4 regions of the Neomoorella humiferrea genome follow, and region 2 is predicted to be linked to each of the others. Evidence: riboswitches for the same ligand, from Rfam matches in the RefSeq annotation. Region 2 holds a riboswitch; each other region holds the start of a gene.
The links. A riboswitch is a leader RNA that binds a small molecule or an ion and turns the genes downstream of it on or off. The one in region 2 is predicted to bind cyclic di-GMP.
Positions count from the first base shown of each region.

Region 1: another riboswitch for cyclic di-GMP. It lies ahead of MHFGQ_RS00350 (HD domain-containing phosphohydrolase); the one in region 2 lies ahead of MHFGQ_RS07680 (methyl-accepting chemotaxis protein).
Region 3: another riboswitch for cyclic di-GMP. It lies ahead of MHFGQ_RS00215 (copper amine oxidase N-terminal domain-containing protein); the one in region 2 lies ahead of MHFGQ_RS07680 (methyl-accepting chemotaxis protein).
Region 4: another riboswitch for cyclic di-GMP. It lies ahead of MHFGQ_RS01605 (methyl-accepting chemotaxis protein); the one in region 2 lies ahead of MHFGQ_RS07680 (methyl-accepting chemotaxis protein).

Region 1 covers NZ_CP136419.1:56,775-62,546, forward strand. The annotation lists gene MHFGQ_RS00335 (FAD-dependent oxidoreductase) at 1-973, shown strand, start outside; gene MHFGQ_RS00340 (4Fe-4S dicluster domain-containing protein) at 973-1,251, shown strand; gene MHFGQ_RS00345 (ferritin-like domain-containing protein) at 1,296-1,484, shown strand; cyclic di-GMP riboswitch class I at 2,150-2,237, shown strand; gene MHFGQ_RS00350 (HD domain-containing phosphohydrolase) at 2,353-3,132, shown strand; gene MHFGQ_RS00355 (ATP-binding protein) at 3,153-4,418, shown strand; gene MHFGQ_RS00360 (STAS domain-containing protein) at 4,444-4,773, shown strand; gene MHFGQ_RS00365 (PP2C family protein-serine/threonine phosphatase) at 4,774-5,511, shown strand; gene MHFGQ_RS00370 (STAS domain-containing protein) at 5,489-5,772, shown strand, end outside.
Region 2 covers NZ_CP136419.1:1,479,906-1,485,677, forward strand. The annotation lists gene MHFGQ_RS07670 (hypothetical protein) at 88-450, shown strand; gene MHFGQ_RS07675 (GGDEF domain-containing protein) at 450-1,322, shown strand; gene MHFGQ_RS07680 (methyl-accepting chemotaxis protein) at 1,365-3,473, opposite strand; cyclic di-GMP riboswitch class I at 3,516-3,606, opposite strand; gene MHFGQ_RS07685 (ABC transporter permease) at 3,722-4,723, opposite strand; gene MHFGQ_RS07690 (ABC transporter ATP-binding protein) at 4,707-5,675, opposite strand; gene MHFGQ_RS07695 (NEW3 domain-containing protein) at 5,678-5,772, opposite strand, start outside.
Region 3 covers NZ_CP136419.1:29,731-35,502, reverse strand. The annotation lists gene MHFGQ_RS00225 (FAD-binding oxidoreductase) at 1-196, opposite strand, end outside; gene fmt (methionyl-tRNA formyltransferase) at 520-1,440, opposite strand; gene MHFGQ_RS00215 (copper amine oxidase N-terminal domain-containing protein) at 1,635-2,558, opposite strand; cyclic di-GMP riboswitch class I at 2,651-2,738, opposite strand; gene MHFGQ_RS00210 (4Fe-4S dicluster domain-containing protein) at 2,828-3,106, opposite strand; gene MHFGQ_RS00205 (2-oxoacid:acceptor oxidoreductase family protein) at 3,121-3,714, opposite strand; gene MHFGQ_RS00200 (thiamine pyrophosphate-dependent enzyme) at 3,704-4,492, opposite strand; gene MHFGQ_RS00195 (ferredoxin oxidoreductase) at 4,492-5,583, opposite strand; gene MHFGQ_RS00190 (hypothetical protein) at 5,610-5,772, opposite strand, start outside.
Region 4 covers NZ_CP136419.1:298,106-303,877, reverse strand. The annotation lists gene MHFGQ_RS01620 (chemotaxis protein CheA) at 1-1,255, opposite strand, end outside; gene MHFGQ_RS01615 (chemotaxis protein CheW) at 1,252-1,740, opposite strand; gene MHFGQ_RS01610 (DUF1540 domain-containing protein) at 1,868-2,029, shown strand; gene MHFGQ_RS01605 (methyl-accepting chemotaxis protein) at 2,039-3,682, opposite strand; cyclic di-GMP riboswitch class I at 3,899-3,986, opposite strand; gene MHFGQ_RS01600 (polysaccharide deacetylase family protein) at 4,065-4,970, opposite strand; gene MHFGQ_RS01595 (M1 family aminopeptidase) at 5,038-5,772, opposite strand, start outside.

The sequences.
Region 1 (5,772 bases), 1.2 Mb from region 2:
CGACCGCTGGCTGGCGGCACAGGCTGTGGCGGCCGGGGCCCTCTTGATCAATGAAACCGTTGTCGAGGACCTCCTCTGGGAGAAGGACCGCGTCGTAGGGGTGAAGACGGGACGGGCCGAAGGTGACGTCCGTGCCGATGTGGTAATAATCGCCGAAGGCGCCAACTCCCTTTTAACCCAAAAAGCAGGCCTGAAAAAAGACGGCACCAATACCAACCAGCTGGCTGTAGCCGTGAAAGAAATCATTGCTCTGCCCCGGGAAAAGATTGAAGACCGCTTTAACCTGGAAGAAGGCCAGGGTTGTACCATCGAACTTTTGGGAGACGCCACCAAGGGCATGATGGGCACGGCCTTTATCTATACCAACAAAGACTCCCTATCCGTAGGGGTGGGTGTTCTCCTTTCGAGCCTCATCCGGCGGCGTTTAAACCCCAACGATCTCCTGGAGCACTTAAAAAGTCATCCCATGATCCGGCGGTTGTTGAGCGGCGGCGAGATTAGGGAATACCAGGCCCACCTGATTCCTGAAGGCGGCTACCGGGCCATTCCCAGGCTCTATGGTAACGGCGTTCTGGTGGTCGGCGACGCCGCCATGCTGGTCAACGGCATCCACCGCGAGGGGTCGAATCTTGCCATGACTTCCGGATTGCTGGCGGCGCAGGCCGTCCTGGCCGCCCGGGAAAAGGGCGACTACAGCGCGGCCACCCTAGCGCGCTACCGAGATATGCTGGAGGAGAGCTTTGTCTTGCAAGATCTAAAAAAGTATCAAGATGCTCCCTTTTTCTTTGACCAAAATCCCCACTTTTTCATCCTTTACCCCCAACTCCTTTCCCGGGCGGCCAGGGAGTTCTTGACCGTCGACAATGTACCCAAGCGGGAAAAGCAGAAGCGCATTTGGAGGGAAATTACGGCCGAACGCAGCCGTATACAACTGGCCGGGGACCTTTACCGCCTCTGGAAGGTGATGGGATGATGCGCCTGGAAGATAAACTTTTCCTCAACCGCTACCAGACGGATAAACACCCTCACTTAAGGATCAAAGACCGGGAAGTTTGCCGTCACTGTGAAGGCAAGCCATGCACCTTTATTTGTCCGGCCCGGGTATATGTTTGGAATGACAGGGAGGAGAGGATCGAAACGGCCTACGAGGGTTGTGTGGAATGCGGCACCTGCCGCTATGGCTGTGCCCATGATAACATCGACTGGCGTTATCCCCGCGGCGGCTTCGGCATCCTTTATAAATATGGATAAACTTTCATGGGCAGCTTTGCTAGGAAAACTATAGAAGTGTTCCCGTGACCATCGAGCAGATCATCAAGCTCCTCAACCTGGACCTGTCCTGGGAATATGCAGCCATGATCCAGTATATCCAGCACGCCAGCATGCTTACCGCTCCCCAGTATGTGGCCATTATTGATGAAGGGCTTCAGCATGCCCGGGATGAACACGAACATGCCGTAAAGCTGAGTGACAAAATCCAGTAACTTGGCGGCATCCCGACGGTCCAGGTGCAGGAAATCAAAATCTCCCTCAATGACGTCGAAATGTTGCGCCAGGACTGGGGGTCGAGTATGACGCCCCGAACCGTTAACTGCAGCGTATTGAACAACTGGAAGCCTTAAAATTGTACGACGTCGCCCAGGTCATCAGGAAAATTGCCGTAGTGGAGCAGGAACATATTCTTGACCTGGAGAAGGCCCTGGGCACTCAGAAGGTAAGATAACTAGCAATTTGCGGCAGGGGTAAATTGACATTACTTTTTCCTAAGAGAAGGAATTTGTTGAGCGAGGTCGAATAAAAAATATTATAGCAACTGATTGGAGGATAATTTCTGTGCTGGCAAAGTGTATAACAGAAATTAACATAAAAAACAAAAATAGCCAATGGGGGGGGGGGGGGGGGGATTATATGCCTTGATTGTAAATATTTGGAAAAAGATCTCCCCTCTATTAGCCCCCTTAAAATTATTGCCAATAACATTCCTTCCAACCTCTCCACTGTTACCTTCCATAACACCTCCAGGAACGAAAATTTCCATGTAATTTTTTGGGAGAAATATCCGGGGGTGATTGGACTACCGTCACCGTTCCTTCTCCCTCGCTCCCAGGGTTCCCTAAGAGATATCTATCTCTTAAAGCAAATAAATTAAAGTGTTTAAGGGCAAACCACTCGAAAGGGTGGGACGCAAAGCCATGGGTCTGTAGCCACTATGTTGGTATGACTGCCAGGCTGCCACTTTAAAGTCGGTTTTTAATTTTTCCTTAACTTTTAAAGGGTTTAAAGGGCAGCCAGGCAAATTGCTCGTGGCTGCCTTTGCTATTTCTAGATGGAAGGAAGGCGGGGGGCGGGTTTATGCAAAGGGATATGGTTACCAAAATTTTACTAGAGATTCGCCGGTACTGGCCGGCCCTGTACTTACACTCAGCTGCGGTGGCCAACTTTGCCTTAAGGATAGCCATGGAGCTGGGAATAGAAGCCCGTCATTGCCAGGACGTGTTAACGGGTGCCCTCTTGCATGATGCCGGCAAAATGCATGTAAGTTTGGAGATATTGACGAAACCGGGGCCACTGACAGAGGCAGAATGGGGGCAGATGAAAAAGCATACCGACTATGGGGCCGACTGGGTGGAACAAAGAGGGGGCAACGATGAGGTGGTAGCAGTTATTCGCTACCATCATGAATGGTGGAATGGAAACGGTTATGCCGGCCTTAAATATGAACAGATCCCCCTGCTGGCCAGGATAGTAACCATCGCCGACGCTTTGGATGCCATGACGGCGTCGCGCCCATATCGTAAGGCGATTGCAATTAGTGAAGCCCTGATGGAAATACATAGCGGGAAAGGATTGCAATTTGACCCGGACATATTAACCGTCTTAAGGCAAAAGGCCACCTACGAACCGGCAACCTACCAGGAACCCCGCACCCTTGCCAGGCAAATCGAAGTAGAAAAAGAATGGCTCGCGAGGTTAATTAAGATTTACGGCGATCTTACCCATCCTTTAATAATTGCCCAAAGTCACTGGTTGGACAAGTTGGTGTTAAGCATTTATAAGTTACAAGAAGGGAAAAGAAAGGAAAAACCTCTCTTTATGGGAGAAAGAGAATTTTTAAACCTGACTAAAAACTAGAGCAGTGGAGGGGGGCAGGTGTGCAGGAGTGTAGCCAGTGTACCCGCAAGACCCCAAATCGTTCTTGCGTCGATTGCGATTATTTCATGAGTCCCGGCCCTTTACGCCGGAAGCCACCGGTGCCCATAGGCATTAGCCTGGTTGCCGCCGATGGTAAACGTTATGCTGGCCGTATCCTCGTATTGAATACCATGGAACTGGGCCTGGAAACCCAAGCTCCCGTTCCCGGTCAATATCGAATTTATTTACAGCAGCATCTCAGCCTGGATGTTGCAGGGGTACCCACCAGGGGCAAGGGCAACATCCACCTTTTTGACATTTTAGCTGTTTACCGGGGTGAGGAAACAGCCAGCCGCCTGGGTAATGAAGAATACCGTTTGCTGACGGATAGCACCGGGGACTTCATTGAGCAAGTATCCCAATTAGTTCCCGCCCATTTACAGGAGCTGGTTAAAGAACGACTGCGTGCCGAGTTAGAAAGCTCGGAGATTTTTAACGCCATGCGGTTGGGCAAGGTGATGCGTTACGAAAAGGGGCGGTTTCGCCATCTGACAGGACAGGCTGACCTGGAACTGCCCCTGCCGGCAATAGAAAATTTAATGCGCCAGGCAATAGACCGGGGAACCCATTGCCGGGAAGTAATAGTAAGTGAAGACGGTAAAAGGATTTATGACCTGCACGGGATACCCCTTGACTCCCGGGCAGGGGGCCTGGTGGCCTTTGATCTTACCGAAATTATTGAAAAGGAAAGGCAGATGCGCCGCCAGGAGATGGTGGCCTACCGGGAAGCCGTGGCTGCCGTCACCAATGGGCGCCTGCAGCTTTTGACTTCAGAAGAAATGGTAGCTGTATTATCCCAGGGGAAGGAACTGGCAAGGGGAGTAGTTAACAAGGCTGCTGACATAGCTTTGGCTCGCAACAAGTTATGCAGTCTGTTACCCGCGGCTTTTAGCGCCCGTGCGCACGGCATGGCTTTATCTTTAACGGAGGCTTTGACCAATACCTTAAAACATGCTACGGGTGGTGAATGGGTGGTCCGGCAGACGGATGCGACCATCCGGATAATTATTCAAGACCAGGGCCAGGGAATTAAGATAAAAGATTTACCCAAAGCGGCTTTAATGCGACATTACTCCACCCAAAATTCTCTTGGTTGCGGGTTTACTTTAATGCTTTATTATGCTGATAAAGTTTATCTAACTACCGGTTCCAGGGGAACCACCCTGGTTCTGGATTTCCATCAATCAGCAGGTGAAGATAAAGAAATCTGTTCTCCAGCTTCTTAAGTAAAGAAAGAGAAGGAGCGATATTATGCTGGCAATCACTGTGACCAAGGGCGATAATGGGCGCTGTTTAAACCTTAAAGGGGAGTTAGACATGGAAACACTGGCCAAGCTGGAGCAAGCAGCAGAAGTGCAGGAAGGAGAGCGGCAATTGGAAATAAACCTGGCAGGGGTATCCTTTATAGATTCTACAGGTCTCAGGGGTTTATTAGAAATACAGCGCCGGTGGTCAATGAAGGGGGGTGAGGTACGGGTTATTAACCCCTGTCCGGAGATTGCCGAAGTTTTCCGGCTCGTAGGTATGGAAGAACTTTTAGATTGTAGCGATCAGAGCAAGGTAACCGGGGGTGAATATTAAATGTCCCTGGATACCGGTGGCAAGGGGAAACAAATAATACATGCCGGTATACAGGGTGCCGGGTGTAGTATTCCAGCAGACCTGGAAGGCGGCGACTTTTTTGATTTTATTCCCCTGGGTGAAGACCAACTTATTGTTGCTATCGGAGATGTAATGGGCAAAGGTATGCGTGCCGCCGGGCAGATGAAGGAGCTTTGTACAATCTTACATGCCTGTACCAGGAAAGATCTGTCCCTATTGGAAATCATAAATCAGCTGGCTGCAATCGGAGGAAAGCGGCTGCATCGCGCCGGTTCCTTTGCCACCCTGTGCCTTATTTCTTATGAACGGCAGCATAATTGTTTAACCTGCCTCAGCGCCGGACACCCGTCTCCGGTAATATTTTCAGGCCGTAATATCCACGTACCCCGGGTAAGGGGGGTGGCCCTGGGTTTCCTGGAAGAATACCAGGGTACTCGACCGGAACAAGTTGTCCTGTCTTGCGGCGATGTAGTTATCTTGTATACCGATGGCCTGGTAGAAGCCCGCGATGCCAATGGTCAAAATTATGGTTTAAATCGCCTTGAAGAGATAGTTGCCGCCAATACTTGCCTGGATGCAGTTGAACTCCGGGAGGTTATCTTAAATGACTTGTTTACCTTTACCGGCTGCAGGCAGCAAAGGGATGATGTAACCCTGGTAATACTTAAGAAAGACCTGGAAAGGGGGGGTGAGTGTGTTGGAGATCAAGGTAAATAAAGAAAAGGAAAAGGCCACCCTGCTGGTAGCGGGAGAATTGGACTACAGCAATGTTGCCCAGCTGCAGCAAGAGATTGCAAGGCAGGAGGCTCCCGTGGTGGAGGTAGTTCTTAAGGACCTGCAGTTTATGGATTCCTCTGGTGCCGGGATGCTTCTCAACCAGGCCAGGTTGTTGAGCCGGCAGAACCGCGTTTTAAAAATTACCCATATCCCCGCAAATATTCGCCATGACCTGGAAATAATTGGCTTTTTTCGCGTCTT
Region 2 (5,772 bases):
TAATATAAAATTTCATGGGCAAATGACGAAAAAAGGTATATAATAATTTTTAGTGTGACTTCGAGCAAAAAAGGAGGGGCTTTTTTGTTGTCCCAGGAAACCTCACGCTCGCCGGAACCCCAGCGCAAGGCCGATATCAACATAAAATTGTCAGAATTTGAGATTCCACCAATGCAGGATATTCTCCTAGTAGGTAAAAGGGCTCCCATCGGCCCCGAAGCCGTCAGGCGAATGGTGGACGCAGTTTCGCCGGAGCAATATGAGATTGTCCGCCTAAATCACGATGTCTTTGAAGCCGTCGTGGTAAAAAAATCCCTTTTAAGGCTTCTACCCAAGGAAAAACTCCTACCCGTGGTAGTCGAAGAAGGAACACGCATCGCCGACGAGGGCATGGTGGTAAAGGCTCAAATCAATATTACCATCCACATCAGCAGGACGGTGGATATTTAGTGCCTAAGGTGGAAGGCCTGATAAGCCGGGAGCTTTACACCATCGGACCCCTCGCCGGCGTAGCCCGGGCGGCTTATATTATGGAACATTACGGTATAGGCTGCCTTCCGGTCATAGATGATGGCAAACTGGTGGGCATAGTTACTTCCAGGGACATTCGTAGGGCCCATCCCAACCGTCTGGTGGCCGATGCCATGACCCGTCAAGTGATCACCATTTCACCCACGGCTTCCCTCCTGGAAGCCCAGAGGTTAATGGTTAAGCATAACGTGGAACGTCTGGTGGTCGTCCAGGACGAACATGTCGTAGGCATTATTACCAGTTCCCAGGTTTCCGCCGAAATGGCCAAATATACCGATAGTCTCACCGGGCTGTATAAAGCAGAGATCTTTTGCGAAAAAGCCCTGGAGATATTAAAAAATAGCCAGGAGATTGCGGTGATCTTCCTGGACTTGGACAACTTCGGCTTTATTAACAAGGAATACGGACACATCTTCGGCGACAGGGTTTTGATCCGGACGGCAGCAGTATTAAAAAATCTAATGGACGTTAAAAAAGAAGCCCTGTGCCGCTACGCCGGCGATGAGTTTGCCGCCGCCACCTGCCGTTCCTTAACTGAAGCAGAAAAATTGGCCCGTGAGATGACATCGGCCCTTGCCGGCGAAAACTGGCCGGACAAGATAGAGGTCACCGTTTCTGCCGGTATCGCGGGCGGCGCTTGTGAAGAACTCCGCCGCGCCCATAACGATGCCGACTACATAATTAAATATCTGGTAAATTTGGCCAGCCTGGCTTCTTCCCGGGCTAAAACAATAAAACAACCGGTAGTGGTCGCTAGGGCTTGTGCAACTGAATTTTTGCCCGGCGCCTAACCGTTAAAGTCGCAGGGCGCCGGGCAAAACTGCCTCCTTTTTTCATACCTTGAAACGTTCCACCTGTTCTTCTAAGCGTTTGGCTATCCTAAGGACATCCTGGGCGGTGGAGGCTATTTCCTGGGTAGAGGCCGACAGTTCTTCGGCGGAAGCCGATATTTCCTCGGCCGAAGCAGAAGTTTCCTCCGCCACAGCGCTGATGCTCTGGATGCGGTCGAGCATAACGTCCTTGGCCTGCACTGTGCCGTCGACCTGGCGATAGGTCTCTTCGATCATGGGGGCCACGGCGGCTACAGAACTTAAAATGCGGTCAAAGGACGCCACCGTTTTTTCTACATTATCCAGCTGCACCATTATTTGCCCTTTTACTTCCTCCGAGGTGCTTACAACCTCGTCGGTGCCGGAAGTTATGGTTGCCAAAAGTTCCCCGATTTTATCAGAGGATGCACGGGATTGTTCCGCCAGCTTACGAACCTCTTCGGCAACCACCGCAAACCCGCGCCCGGCTTCTCCAGCGCGCGCCGCCTCGATGGCTGCGTTCAAGGCCAAAAGGTTGGTTTGCTCGGCAATGCCGTTGATCACGGCCAGGATCTCGCTTACCTGATTTACCGCCCCCTGGAGCCCTGTAATTTTATCGGTAACTGTGTTAAAGGCCTCCCGTACGCCCTTAATAGAATTTATAAGGACGTCCAGCTCCGCCTTGCCCTCCCCGGCCAGCCTGGAGGTTTCTTCGGTGTTGGCCTTGACGCTGCCCACGGCGCTGTATACCTTTTCAAGGTTGGAATTTATATTTTCCACCAGACCCAATATCTCCTGCAGGTGACCTGCCTGCTCGGACGCTCCGGAGGCCACCTGCTGAACAGCCTTGGCCACCTCGCCGGAAGAAGCGGCAATCTCTTCGGCGGCAGCATTCAACCCTTCGGAACTGCCGGCCAGGGTTTTTGCCTCTTCCTTTACCCCGGCCAGGAGGGGTTTCAGGTTGGTCTGCAGGGTATTAACTGCCACCATGAGCCGGCCGATTTCATCCCGCATCTTTAAAAACCTGTCCGGCACCGTCCGGGTGAAGTCGCCGGCGGCCAGATGGCCCAGCTCATCCACGGCCAGTTTTATCGGATTTGTTATGGCCCGCGCCATAATAAAGGTCAAAAGGAGGGCCGCCGCAATGATTATCAATGATAACGTCATAAGGTACCATTTGAGGCCGGCCGTTCTCTCCAGCACCTCGACTTCGGGGGCGGCGATGGCCAGGGACCACCCGGTGCTGCTGACTGGCGCAAAGGCGACCATTTTCTTCTGTCCCTGGTAGGTGTATGCCCCTACCCCCTTTTCCCCTTGCGCCATCCTGGCGATGACTTCCGCCAGGGAAGCGAGGGAGGAATCGCTTTGGCTCGCCTTCAGGATATTTTCTTCTGCGGCAACTTTTTCTTGATCCTTATGACCGATAGTCTTGCCTGTTTTATCTACGGCAAAGGCATACCCGCTGCGGCCGTATGTAATATCGCTGATGAGCTGGCTGAACTGGGACGCGTCAACTATACCGATTAATACCCCGATTATTTCATTGGTGGCATAATGGCGAATGGGTGTGGTGTAGGCGAAGATGACGGATTTGTCGATTTTACTGACAATGGTGCTGGAAACGAAGGTCTTACCCTCCAGAGCAGCCCGGAAATGTTCCCGATCAGCAATGTTGGCCTTGCTGCCGTCGGTATAGAAGGCGTTTCCCTCTTTATCGGCAATGCCGAAACGCCTGAAGCCCATGCCTTCTGTTGCCTTCAACTCCTGCTGCAGGGCTTTAAGCTTATCTTCCAGGGTGGCTTCCCGTTCGCCGACACGGCCGCGAATTATCTCCATATTGGCCATGGTTTCCACAACATACATCCTTGCTTGTACACGGCTGTTCACGGTTGCTGCGGCCTGCTCAATAATCTTTTCCATAGCTTCCCTGGCTGCGGCATCCAGAGTTAAACTCGCGCGGTTCTGGCTCACCAGGGTCAGCACCAGACAGCCTACCAGCACGATGGCCCCAAAAAAGAGGGTCATTCTAATCCGCAGGCTTCCTGTCGATTTTCCCTTCATAAGTTTAAAATGGTCGTTCTCCCCCAAGGGCAAAATTGGCTCCCGGGGACGACCTATCCCCCCTTTTACCAAAATTTAAAGGCCGCCCCTCTAGGCGGCCGCCGAGAACCAGCCTCCGGCGGCCCGGCTGCCTTATCCCCTAAAAAAGGGACTTAGGCCCGTAGCTTTGCGCCCCCGCCTTTCGACGGGTTTGCCTTGAGCGGTAACGGCTGCAGGTATGTAAAACGCTGGCAAGCGTTTTTTAATTTACTATATCTTGACGACATTTGTCAACAGTTTTTAACGAAAAAGAAGAAAGCCGGCGAAGGCGTTTCGCCGGCTCATCCTGCCCTTATTTCCTGACGCATAAAGTAGTAATAAGCCAGGGCGAAGATCAACATTGTGGCCGCTAAAAGACTTACCATATGGGGCCAGATGAGGAGCAGACTCTGACCCAAGGGCAGAGGGCCTGGTATGGCTCCTTCCAGCTGTTCCACCATGACGGGCCCCAGGGTCCGCACCCCTGGATTTAAGAGAGTTACCGTGGCTTCATCATAGAGGTTGGTCGTCGAAAGGCGGCTTAAATTTTGTTTTAAAACGGCATTTTGCAAGATGCGGGCCGGTGCGGCATCTTCGCTCGCCGGCAAAAGGCCGTCGGCGACAAGACCTGCCAGCATTCCAACAAAAAGGGCAAAAAAGAGCCACAGGGCAATGCCCGCCAGGGCCGAAGTAGCCGTCTGCCGGAATAACAAGGAAAAGAGCAGGGATACGCTCAACCAGAAGGCTACATAAACTATGGTTACCAGAAGATAGATCAACAGCCGCCCCAATTCCTCGGCCGTAGGTGGTACGCCGATTAGCATCAATCCCAATCCGGCAACTAGAAATCCCAGGGCCAGGATGACCACGGCAAGAACAGCAAGCCCGGCCAGAAACTTGCCGTTAATGACGTCATCCCGGTAAATCGGCTGGGCCAGGAGCCGGCTCAAGGTGCGTTTATTATGCTCGCCGTTGATGGCGTCAAAGCCCAGGGCCAACCCTAACAAGGGGCCTAAAAACGATACAAAAGTGACAAAGGGGGGCAAGGAACCGCCACCGGTGGTAAACAGGCGGAGGAAGATAAATTCCGGATCTGTTTCCCCAGCCACAGAGCGAATGTTTTGCGCTGCAACGTAAAAGGCACCTATACCTGCTACGGCCACCAGCGAAACCAAGATGGTAAAACGGGTGCTGCTCAAATGGTCCGCCAGTTCCTTGCGAAATACGGTTTGCAAACCACCGCTCGACCATTCCTGCTCCCGGAACCAGTGGAGCCAATCGCGCACCTTATGCCAGACCGTCATTATATCCCTCCCCCTGGAAATACTGGCGGTAAATGTCGTCCAAATCATAACCCCGTGCCCGAAGGTATAAAAGGGTATAGCCTCTGCCTGCGAGATAGGGTGTGAGTTCCGAACGGACGTCGCAACCGGGAGCGCAGCGGAGGCGGATATAGGCCCCCTGGCGCTCGACGCCGGTTACCCCCTGCAGGGAGCCGAGGGCGGCCATGAGCCCGTCGTCGTCAGGAGCGGCCTGAAGCTCGACCTCCAGAGGCTTTCCGGCCATAACTTGCTGTCCCAATAAAGCCACCGGTCCAACCGCCAGAAGCCTGCCGCCTACAAATATTCCTACCCGGTCGCATATCTGCTGTACCTGGTGCAGGAGATGGGAAGAAAGGAGGACCGTTTTACCTCCCTCCCGGGACAGGCGCACAATGAGGGACAGCAGCTCCCGCACCCCTTCGGGGTCTATACCCAAGGTGGGCTCATCGAGGATAATGACGTCAGGATCCTTGACCATGACGTCGGCAATCCCCAGCCGCTGGCGCATCCCGCGCGAAAACTCCTTCACCTTGCGGTTAGCTTCATTGCCTAAGCCCACCTGTTCCAGGCACAGGGCCACGCGCTTTTCAGCTTCTGCCGGGGGAATTTGGTTCAACCCGGCGGTATAGAGGAGGTTCTCCCGGGCCGTAAGGTCGTCGTAGAAACCGACATTGTCGGGGAGATAGCCCACTATCCTCTTAACCTCCAGGGGGTGACGGGTGGCGTCCAGGCCCTTTACCAGGGCCTGCCCGGACGTCGGCTCGGTCAACCCAAGAAGCATTAATATCGTCGTCGTCTTGCCGGCGCCATTGGGGCCGAGGAGACCGAATATCTCCCCTTCTCTGATTTCCAGGTTGAGATCCTGGACGGCAGTTATAGCACCATAGCGCTTGGTAAGGTTTTTGGTGACAATGACTGCTTCTTGTGTTGCCATGGCTATCGCCGTCCGTACTTCCGGAAAATCCACCCTACGGCGCCAATAACGGCAAGAACCAGGATCACACCTACCAGGCCCCACAGGGTCGAAGTCT
Region 3 (5,772 bases), 1.2 Mb from region 2:
CGGGAATTTTTTTGCTGCTGGCCAGCTTCAGAATGGCCGCGATCTGCTGGGCATTCTGAACATAGACTACTACTTCCGGCGACCCGTAAACCAGGGAGGCGTCATACATGTAGGTATTTAATGACACTTTGGAGGTCAACACATTATCTTTCCCGACAATTCTTACCAATTCGTTCAGGGTTGATTGATCGATCATTAATTAACCCCTCTCCCTTCCCCTTTTTAAAAATCTTGACCAAGGCCATAATTTTATAGCTAACACCGCTTAAAACGGTGGACCCAGGGTAAGATAATAAAGTTTTTAGCTTCTCTTTTACCGCCCCCAGTCTATTTTGTTAATAATATCACAAAGAGTTAATATTCATTTATTTAAATCTATCAGTAGCTTTGAACAGGTGTCAAGAATTCTCTGGCTTATAAAACCCTTCAGGCCGACGAAAAAAAACCGGTCTGAAGGTCTTTCACCATTTTTCGTAAACTAGCTTCCTGTCTTATGGTCTAACCAGCAGACAGGAAAAATTACAGCAGTTCTTCCCCCTTTACGACTTCGGCTTCGGTCACAAAGCCTCCGGCCGGTATTTTTTCCATATTGCCGCCATACTGCACCCGCCGCACCAGGAGGGCTCCATCTCCAGTTGCTACGGCGAACCCTTCTTCAGGTATTACATCAATTATCCTGCCCGGTGCACCACACCCGCTAATGGGAGAGGCCTCCCATATTTTCAACTTTTCTCCCCGGAAGGTCGTCCAGGCCCCCGGGCTGGGGTTGGAACCGCGGATTAAATTGTAAATCTTCTGCGTGCTTTGCCGCCAATCAATCCTTACATCCGCCTCTTTTATCACCGGTTGATAGGAAGCCAGGCTTTCATCCTGGGGTACAGGGTTTGCCTTCCCTTCCCGGATCAAGCGGACGGCTTCGGCCACCATTTGCACGCCTAAGGGATAAAGTTTTTCAAAATATAGGGATTTCACCGTATCATCGGGATCGATGGCCACTTTTCGCTGCAGGATTATCGGTCCGGTATCGATGCCGGCATCTATTTGGTGGATGGTGACGCCCGTTTCCGTTTCACCGTTGATAATGGCCCAGTTCATGGCGCTGCCGCCACGGTATTTGGGCAGCAGTGAAGGATGATAATTAATGCCGCCGTGGGTGGCCAGATCGATCATGGCCTTGGGGACGATATCGGTTACAAAGGCCAGTACCAGCAAATCAGGTCTTAGGTTTTCAACCCATTTCAGGGCTTCCGGCTCCTTCAAACGTGCCGGCTGCAAGAGGGGCAGGCCGCGCTCCAGGGCCAGCTCTTTAACCGGGTTAGGCCCTTTTTGCCCCGGCCGGTCCGGTACGGTAAGGACGCCGACTACTTCTTCCCCCTGATCAAGGAGGGCCTTAAGGCAGTCTTTGCCAAAAGGAGCCTGACCGATAAAAACGATACGCAAAAAATTTTCCCCTCCCTTTTCCTTTACCCCTGCAGGGTAGCCAGGGGTTTCTCTTTCTCCAATTTTAATATATCCTTAACACATTGAACCTGTCAATGATTTTATGGGGCCGCCGTCCGGCCGCCCCATGCTTTACCTCCAGTTATTGCACAATAAAACCCCTCACCTAATAAGGCAGGGGTTTTATTGCCGCTTTAAGCGGCAGGTATTGAGGAGGTCGTTGGAACTGGCGCTGGATTGGAAGGAAGAGTTGTCGTACCAGTACTATTTGTATTGTCAGCGGTGGGTACTGTTTCCGTAGAGGTCGATACTTCTGTTGTAGTCGAATTGGTACTCGATGATGTTTCCGGAGCCGTTGATGTCGGTGATTCCGTCGTCTCTCCTGTACCTTCTTCAACATCAATATCGCCAGTTTCTATGTCGCTATCATTATTGTCGCCAACATCGATGTCGCCAGTGGCGTCATTATAATTTACTTTTTCTTTAAATACTTCACTTAAGAACCTCAAGGGCACAAAAGTACGGTTGCTAATTAATAGAGCCGGAACATCTAAATTCATTTTTGTTCCATTAACCGTTACTTCCGTGCTGCCAAGGATAAGTACTACGGTAACCCCATTTTTGGTTATGGTTACGGTATTGGTTGCCTCATCCCAGTTAACAGTTGCACCCAGGCCTTCCGTAACCGCCCTGACAGGGATCAGAGTGCGGCCGGATTTAATTACTGGCGGTACATCAAATTTTATCTCTTTATTTTTTACCCGAATCCGGCCTCGGAATTTTTCCAAACCTTCATTTTGGACTTCTTCTGTTATCTGTTCCCTTTTCCTATTTTGATCTTTTAGCCCCTTACTACTTGTAATCCCGGACTCTTCTTGCATCTCTCTTTCTTGCTGGTTCACTTCAGTTTCTAATTTGCTATCGTCTTTTAAATTGCTATCTTCCCTTTCAACCCCGGCGTTAACATAAGACCGATAATCAGTCTTCCCTGCGGCGGCCGCCCCATAATGGCTAGCTTTATGACTACTGTTACCCTTGCCCGGATAAGCGTAAGCTATACCGGCATATAAGAATAGGCCGGCCATGGCCACCACACCAATTAGTTTTTTGTACTTCATTCAACTTACCTCCTTCGAAAACTCCTAAAAAAATTAGACAACCCGCATTAACCGGAGTTGCCCATAATCGTTAGCCAATTACGTATGATTTACCCGGCAACCCGGCTGCCATGACCTGTTAAGGTTTTAGGCCCGTGGCTTTGCGCCCCTGCCTTTCGGTCAGGTTCGCCTTTTGCGGTTTTCATTAATATTAATCGTCACTTTTAATTATTTCTTGACCGTCGTGACCCCCGCAGGATGACGGCTTTCGCCGCAGGTTAGCCGGCATTTCACGATTGACCTGGAGTATCCCGCCCCCTGCCGTCGCGCCTTTCGATCCAGATAGCGGCATCGGGGCAAACGAGCTGGCACTTTTTACAGGCTATGCAGGGTTTGCCGTGACCGGGCTCTACCACCGGGGTGCCGAAGGCCCCCAGTTGTTTAGCCCAGCCGATAGTATCTACTGGGCACTTCTCGATACAGAGGCCGCAGCCCTTGCACAGGGCTGGAAACAGGTGAAATATCCCTTTACCGTTTTCTGTGGTAATGGCCTTAAAAACTGAGCTCAAAATCCTTCGCCCCTTTAAACATTCGTACGTTTACTGCTAACTCCTTGCTTCTGCCTGCCAATATCGTAGCCTCGCGCCAGGGCGCGGTAGTTTAGCTCCCTAAGATTCGGGTCCTGGGCAAACTTGTGGCCCAACTGGCGTTCCAGGGCCTGTTGTACATCTTCTACTTTCAAAAAACCCGTGATGCCTACCAGCACTCCCAGGATGATAACGTTAAAGACACGGGGATGCATTTCCTCCTGGGCTATGAATAGGGCCGGGACGGCCAGACGCCTCTGTTTTTCCCCGTAAACCCGCCGCACGTCGTCTTCCAGACCGCCCTCATAAACCAGTAAAGTCTTCTCGCCTACATACTGCCGTACCCGTTCCACGGCCCGGGTGCTCAAAGCTACCACTATATCGCCGGTAGTAAATTTAGGCGCACTCACCGGCTCCCTGCTTATCTGGACAAAGGCCACCGAAACGCCGCCCCGCTGCTCCACGCCGAAATTGGGGATATACAGGGCCTGGAAGCCGGCCCGATAGGACGCTTCGGTGATGATCTCGGCCGCCGCCTGCACCCCCTGCCCGCCTTCCCCGGCTAGGGCGATTTTAAGATTAAAGTCCACGGGGAGGCACCTCCCGCAAGCGTCCGGACGGTTTTTCGTCCGGCGTCCTGAATTCCCCGATAGGAAAATAAGCCGTCATTTCTTCTTCCACAAAACGCCAGGTAGCTGCGGCATTGGTGTGCCAGTTGGTAGGACAGGACGACAGGGCCTCGATAAAGGCGATGCCTCGGCCTTCCACCTGGTTCTGCAGGCCCTTCTGGATAAAGTTTTTTAACTGGACGATATTGGCGATGCTCCCCCGGGCTACGTAGGCCCCCGGCGGGGCGATGGCCGCCACCAGTTCCGGTCCCAGGATGGGCCGTCCGGTGAGGCCGGCGTCGCGGCCGTAGGGGGTTGTTTCCGTCTTCTGGCCCGGCAGGGTAGTCGGGGCCATCTGGCCGCCAGTCATGGCGTAAACGGTGTTGTTGACCACGATAATGGTCACCAGGTCGTTGCGGGCGGCGCTGCTGACCAGGTGCTGGGCGCCGATGGCGTAGGCGCCGCCGTCGCCCATGTAGGAAACAACTACTAATTCCGGCCGCGCCCGTTTGATGCCCACCAGTACCGGCGTAGTGCGGCCGTGGTGGGTCTGGACGGTGTCCAGGTTGAAAAAGTCCCAAGAAAGGAGAGAACAGCCGATGTCGCACCCGAAAATAGTGCGTTCCTGGATACCAAGGGCGTCGATGGCTTCGCCCAGGGCCTTGAGGACAATGCCGTGGCCGCAACCGGGACAAAATTTGTGGGGCTTGGTTTCCAGCCGCCAGACCCGGGGCATTTGCGGTTGGACGGCGATGGCCATTAGATCAGCTCCTTTTCATGGACAAATTCCACTATTTCTTCCAGTGTTATTCCCATTCCCGGGCGCAGGTACCCGGTGACCGGCGTAGATATACCGTAAAGCCCGGCCTGGACCTGTCTTTTCAGCTGGCCGTAGGCCGATTCTACCACCAGGATATGGCGGGCCCGGCCGGCCAGGGGCCTTAAAGGTTCCGCCGGAAAGGGCCGTAAGGTGATGGGGCGGAAATAGCCAGCTTTGTAACCCCTTTCCCGCAAGACGGCAACGGCCGCCCGGGCGGCCCGGGAAACGACCCCGTGGGCGATAATCAGCAGTTCGGCGTCATCGACGGCATATACGTCCCACTCCATCACCTGGGGCGCCACAGAATCGTAGGCCTTTATGGCTTTCATCAATACTTCGTAAAGCTCTTCTTCCAGGTTGTAGGTATTGCGCAGGTGGGCCGGTTCGCGTTCTTCTCCCGGCAGGCCCGGCAGACCAACCATGGGGCGGCACGGTTCCATAGTAATGCCCCGGGTTTCGGGATCAAAAATGGTTACCGGCTCCCGCATTTTTGATTGATATCCGTCCCCCAGGACAAAGGTGGGAAAACGATATTTCCAGGCGCTGTTAAAGGCTTTAATTGTATACAAAAACAGCTCGTCATGGGAAGAAGGGGAATAAACGATGCGCAAGCCCTCGCCGTTGCCGCCGAAGCAGGTGAGGTTTAGTTCCTGCTGGGAGTAGATTACCGTGGCCGTGGACGGCCCGCCGCGCTGGGTCACCACCACCACCGTGGGCAGGCGCATCATTTCGGCCATGGCCATGGCCTCCTGCATGAGGACGTTGCCCGGCCCTGCAGTAGCTGTAAAGGCCCTTTTTCCTGCTAATACACCCCCTACGGTGGCAAAACCGGCAGAAATTTCATCTTCTGTCTGGAGAAATCCGCGTCCGTATTTCGGAGCCATCCTCGTCCAATAGTGCATGATTTCATTTTGCGGCGTGATGGGATAGCCGTACATGATGTCGGCTCCGGCGGCCAGGGCCGCCCAGGCCACCACTTCGTTGCCGGTCATAAAGGCCCGCTCCTCGCCTGTAATGGGCCTAGTTGCCATATAAAAACACCTCGTCGTATTAATTTTCACCAGAATGCCCGGGGCATGAAGCGTTTAATCGGCCGCAAGGGATTACCGCAGCAATCCTGCGTACCCATAAGGGGGACCAGGTCAAACATTACGGCCGTGGCCACTACCGGAAGGTTCAACTCCCTGGCCGCGGCGGTTACCTTCCTTGCCCCGGCCTGG
Region 4 (5,772 bases), 1.2 Mb from region 2:
ACCGCTCTGCCGGATCTTCTATGCCATGATCGATGGCGTTGCGCAGTAAATGAATGAGGGGATCGCCTATCTCTTCGATTACTGTACGGTCCAGCTCGGTTTCCCGACCTTCAACAATAAAGTCGATCTCTTTTCCGGCCTTGCGGGCCAGATCCCTCACCATACGGGGAAAGCGGTTGAAAACCTGGTCAATGGGGAACATGCGCGCCTTCATGATCTCTTCCTGGAGGTCGGAGGTAATGCGGCCTATGTGCATGGATACTTCCTCAAGGGTTTCCAGCAATTCTTCGCTGCCCAGCCGGGCCTTTAAACCGTTGCCTACCTCCGCCAGCCTGGTGCGGTCGATTACCAGTTCCCCCACCAGATTCATAAGGTTTTCCAGGCGCTGAACGTCTACCCGCACCGTTTGGGTTATCCGGTTCTCTCCTCCCCGTCCTTCCGCCTGGGAAATGGGACCCTCGCCGCCCCCCGCCGCAGGCGCTTTCCGGGTCGTTTTTTCCATGTCTTCGGCAAGTCTTATAGGACGCACAACTACTTCTTGAATTTCCGATATGGACTTGACGATGTTCGCCAGGGTGTCGGCGTCTTCGCGGCTCACCAGAACCAGGGTAAAGGTGTCGTCAAACCGTTCGGCTTCTAAATCCTGGGTATGGGGTATGCTTTTGATTATCTCACCGACATCCTTAAGATTGTTGAAAACGAGGTAGGCCCGCGCCCCCTTCATCTGGCATCCTTGCTCCAGGCGCACCTGGATCTCATAAGGATTGAACCCTTTCACCTGGGCGGCGCGAATGACATTTTCCTCTATATCATCTAATGTTAAGTTGTGCCCGCCGCCCTTTTCCGCGGCATCCCCCGCCGCCTTTTGGGGGGCTAAAACGCTCTCCAGGCGGGCAACGACATCGTCTATTTCCCCGGATTCGCCACTGCCGGCGGCCAGGCCGTCTTTTAACAACCGCAGTCTATCCAGACTGGCCAGCAGAACGTCGATTATTTCCCGGTTAACGGCCATTTTGCCCTGACGGAGTAGGTCAAGGACGTTTTCCATACGATGGGTCAGGGTGGCCAGGCGGTTAAAACCCATAGAAGCCGAGGAACCTTTGAGGGTGTGGGCCGCCCGGAAAATGGTATTCAACAATTCAATGTCGTCTGGGGACTGCTCCAGCTTGACAATAGCTTCATCCAGCTGCTGCAGCTGTTCTTCTGCTTCGTCAAGGAAAATGCCCAGATACTGGGACATATCCAGTTCGCTCATTGTCCATCCACTCCGGCCGCCATACCCTGTTCTAGCTGACGCTGTTCGCTTTCCTGTAGAACCCGTTCCAGATCTAAAAGGATAATCAACCGTTCATTCCATTTCCCCACGCCTTTTAAATAGGCCACATCAATACCGCTGATCATGGAAGGAGGCGGTTCAATGCTGGCCACCGGCAGGCGTAGAACTTCAGAAACGGAATCGACGATCATGCCGACGGTTACCCGCCCCATCTCTACCACCATGATCCTCGTGTTATTCGTGACCTCGCCCTGGGGCAAATGGAAGCGTTTGTGAAGGTCGATCACGGGGATGATGCGACCGCGCAGGTTTATTACCCCTTCTATAAAGGCCGGGGTTCGCGGAATCGGAGTAATGTTCTGCATGCGAATGATTTCCTGGACGTAGTTGATGTCGACGCCATATGTTTCGCCGGCCAGCTGAAAAACTACCAGCTGCACTTCGGCCGCCGTTCCGTTTGCCACTTATAGCTCACCTCTCTTTATGATGGTTATTTCCGCATATAGAGTTTAATTCCTGCAAAAAAAGTATATTTTTATCTTTCCGGGTCAGGCTAAAAATAGATTAGACCGCTTGAAGGATGTGGAAAATATGCCTCCGCGCATTAAATGTCGGGTAGCCAATTGCATCTACTGGCAGGACGGCACCTGCGGCGCCGAAAGCATAACCGTGGCCGTTCAAGGAACGCCCAATAACTCCAGCGCCAAAAACGATCGCGACACCGAATGCGAAACCTTCCAGGCCCGGGCATGAGGCGGTCCTTTAAAGTTTGAAACTGGCCACCGCCCTTTCCAGCTCACCGGCGGCCGTCGCCAGCTGCCGGGCCGCCTGGCTGATCTGGTCTACAGCCGCCGTCTGCTCTTCGGTGGAAGCGGAAACCTCCTGGGTGCTGGCGGCCATCTCTTCTATACCGGCGGCTATGCTCTCCACCCGGCCCTTTACCTGCCGGGAGCCGGCGTACATTTCTTCGGACTTGGACGCCACGTTTTTAATTTTACCTACCAGGGTGGCGACGGCTTCGGCAATGGCCGCGAAGGCCGTGCCTGTCTGGCCTACCACTTCCGCCCCCCGGCGAACGTCGGCGGTGCCTTCGGCCATGCCGGCCACGACGCGCTCTGTCTCGCGCTGAATTTCGGCAATCAGGCCGACGATCTCTTTGGCGGCACCCGCCGCCTGCTCGGCCAGCTTGCGTACCTCTTCGGCCACTACGGCAAAGCCGCGGCCCTGCTCCCCGGCCCTGGCCGCTTCAATGGCAGCGTTGAGGGCCAGGAGATTGGTCTGCTCGGCGATGCCGGAGATAACGCCGACAATCTGGCCTATCTGCCGGGAACGGCTGCCCAATTCTTCAATGGCTGCAGCCAGCTCTTTCATCCTGCTGGTAATGGCCTCCATTTGACGGGTGGCCTCTTTCACCGCCAGTTCGCCTTCGGCGGCCTTCGCCGCTGCCTGTTCGGAAGCGGCGGCCATCTCCTCGGCATTGCGGTGCACTTCTTCTACCCGGGCCACCTGGGCGTCGGTCGCCGCCGCTGTCTCGCTGACATGGCGGGCCTGGTCTTCGGCACCTTTGGCCATTTCCTGGGTGGTGGCCGCCACCTGGCGGGCGGCCTCTCCCAGTTCCTGAGACATACGCGCCAAATCCCGGCTGGCCGCAGTCACCTGTTCCGTCATTGTGCGCACCCGGCCGATGAGCCGGCGCAGGTTGTCGCCCATGGCGTTGAAGGCCGCGGACAATTTGCCCACTTCGTCATTGGCGAAAATCTTGAGGGGTTCGGCGGTGAGGTCCCCTTCCGCAATGCGCGCAGCGTAGGCGGCCAATCTGCCTAGAGCCCTGGAAATCATGCGGCTGATGAGCCAGGCCACCGCCAGGGCCAATAGAAGGGCCAGAATGAGGCCGCTGATGAGGGCGGAACGCGCCGCGGTGACGGCTGCGGCCAGCCGTTCTTCGGCCGTTTTATTTTGATCGCCCATCTCTTTAGCCAAATGGTTGCCAATATTATTGAGGTTGTCCAGGGAGGCCCCCATCTGGAAGCTTAATATGGGCAAGGCTGCCAGGCGGTCGGCCTGGCTGGTATTGACGATGCTGTTTTTAAAGGTATCGTTGAAGCTCTTGGCGGCCTGGGTCATGGCCGCAAGGTACCCGGCTGTTTGCCCGTCGAGCTGCCGTCCTTCAAGGGCGGCGCGGGCGTCGTTGAAACGCTGCATGGCCTCGTCAAAAGCATTGATATGTGTCGCGGAGCCATTGATTATGTAATCGGTGGCCCGGCGGTAAGCATCCCAGACGGCATTGCTCATCTCATTAAAAAGCATGTTTTCTTCGTGGGTCTGAATGACTTCCCGAGAAATAGCGTCAATTTCCTGCAGGCTGAAGTTTACATAGGCCACCACGGCAACAAATATCAAAATCACAAGGGAAAATCCGGCCAACAATTTCGCGCCCAATCGAACGCGGCTAAAATATCCCCCTCCGCCTTTAGCCTTAAGACTCGGGAATGCCCCGGGCGTTTCGCCGCCTCTCTGTCCCTTTTCCTCCTTCTTTTTCCTTAATAATCGGCCCATATACTTGCAGCTCCCCTCCGGTTGTTAAAATAATAAAGGCCACCCCCTGGGTAGCCCCGTTCCACCCGCGGCAACTGGCTGTCCTGGCCCTTACCGGGCTTTAGACCCTGTAGCTTTGCGCCCCTGCCTTTCGACAGGTTTGCCTTTTTTCGGGGAATTTTTTCTATTTTCGCCTTAAATTATACCCCAGGGGGCGGCATTATGCAAGATATGCCAATTAAGAATTTCTTTGCTATTCTTCCATGCCTCCTGCCGCCATTAACTCGGAAACCGTCACCAGCTCGTACCCCTTTTCCCTAAGCCTTTTTACCAGGAGGGGGAGGGCCGCCAGAGTTCCGGGATGACCTTCGTGGAGAAGGATGATGCTCCCGTCCCGCACATTATTCATGACGTTTTTGACGATGGCGTCCGGACCAGGGTTGGACCAGTCGCGGGGGTCGATGTTCCAGGTCACCGTTTTTAATTTTAATTCCGTAGCCGCGGTAAGCAGATCGTCACTTAAGGCTCCATAGGGAGGGCGAAAATATTTAATCTGCCCGCCGCTTATTTCCTCCAGGACAAAGGCGGCCTGCCTCAAGTCGGCTTGGGCCTCTTTAAAGGGAACCTTGCTTAAGTTGGCGTGGCGCCACGAATGGCTGGCTACTTCGTGCCCCCCGGTAAGAACCGCCTGCACCAGCTGGGGAAAGGCCTGCGCCTGCCGCCCGACCAGGAAAAAGGTCGCCGGGGTTTTGGTGGCTGCCAGCACTGCTAAATAGCGCTCCGTCCATCGAGGAAAAGGGCCGTCGTCAAAGGTGAGGGCCACCCGGCGTCCGGCATTTGGTACCTGGCGCAGGGGCCGGGACGGTTCTACACGTTCTGCAGGATGAGTTTCCGTAGGATAAGGTTTTAACCCTTCCGGTCCATTGGATAACCCCGGAGGGGAGGTTTCCGGCAATGCCTCCATAAAAACGTATGGAAATACGCCGTCTTCCCGGTACCAGGACGCACCGGCGATAGTAGCGACGACTGACATTAAGGCCGCCAGGGTAATCACGTAACATAGCCGCAGCAATACCTCGGCCCAAACCGCCCTGGCATGCCTGCCGACACCCTCCGCCCGAAGCCAGCGCTCCTCAACAATTTTCCCTGCCTGTCCCATTTCTCGGACCGCCTTCCCGCCCGCAAGTCTTTCGTCCTTCTACATAATTAGACGTTTTTCCAGCAAGTTAGTTCCGTAGATATGAGTGAAAATTAAAGGCCGTCGCCCCGTAGTATTTTAAAATAGTGAGCAGGGCCTTCTGAGTGAGGATCTCATAACGATAATAGCGCTGGATATAAGATAGGGCCTGCCGCAGTACTTCCCCGCCGACGGCCTGTTCCATTTCCAGCCAGAAAAGGGCGCCGCGATTATACACGGCCCGACGGTATGCCTGTTCGTCGCCGTATTCCTCCAAGGATAAATCAACGGGTTGCCCTGTCAGGGCCCCCAGACGTTTGATTTCGTCCAGTTTGGTCTGATAAAGGGCGGTGTTAAAGTTACGGTAAAACATAAGGGTGCTGTACTCGGCAAGGCCTTCGTCAATCCAGGCGGAACGGACGCTGTCGTTGCCCACCAGATTGTACCACCACTGATGGGCGACTTCGTGGACGACGGTGGCGGGATTAAAACCTTTGCGGTTGCTGATAATAATAAAGCCGGGGTATTCCATACCTGCCAGGTCATCGAGGGGAACAAAGGCCAGATGCAGGTAACTGTAGGGGTAAGTTCCGAAGACGCGCTGGAAAAAATCTAAAGCCCGTTCTGCCGCGTCGAGGGCCGCCATCGCCGGCTCATCCCTGGCGGCCATCACCAGCTGCACCAGACCCGCCTGACGTGTGATAAAATCCCAACCGGCAGCGGCCGTAAAAGCAAACTCGCGGATGGGTTGGTCGCTGTTAAAGGTCCAGATGACCTGGCCTTT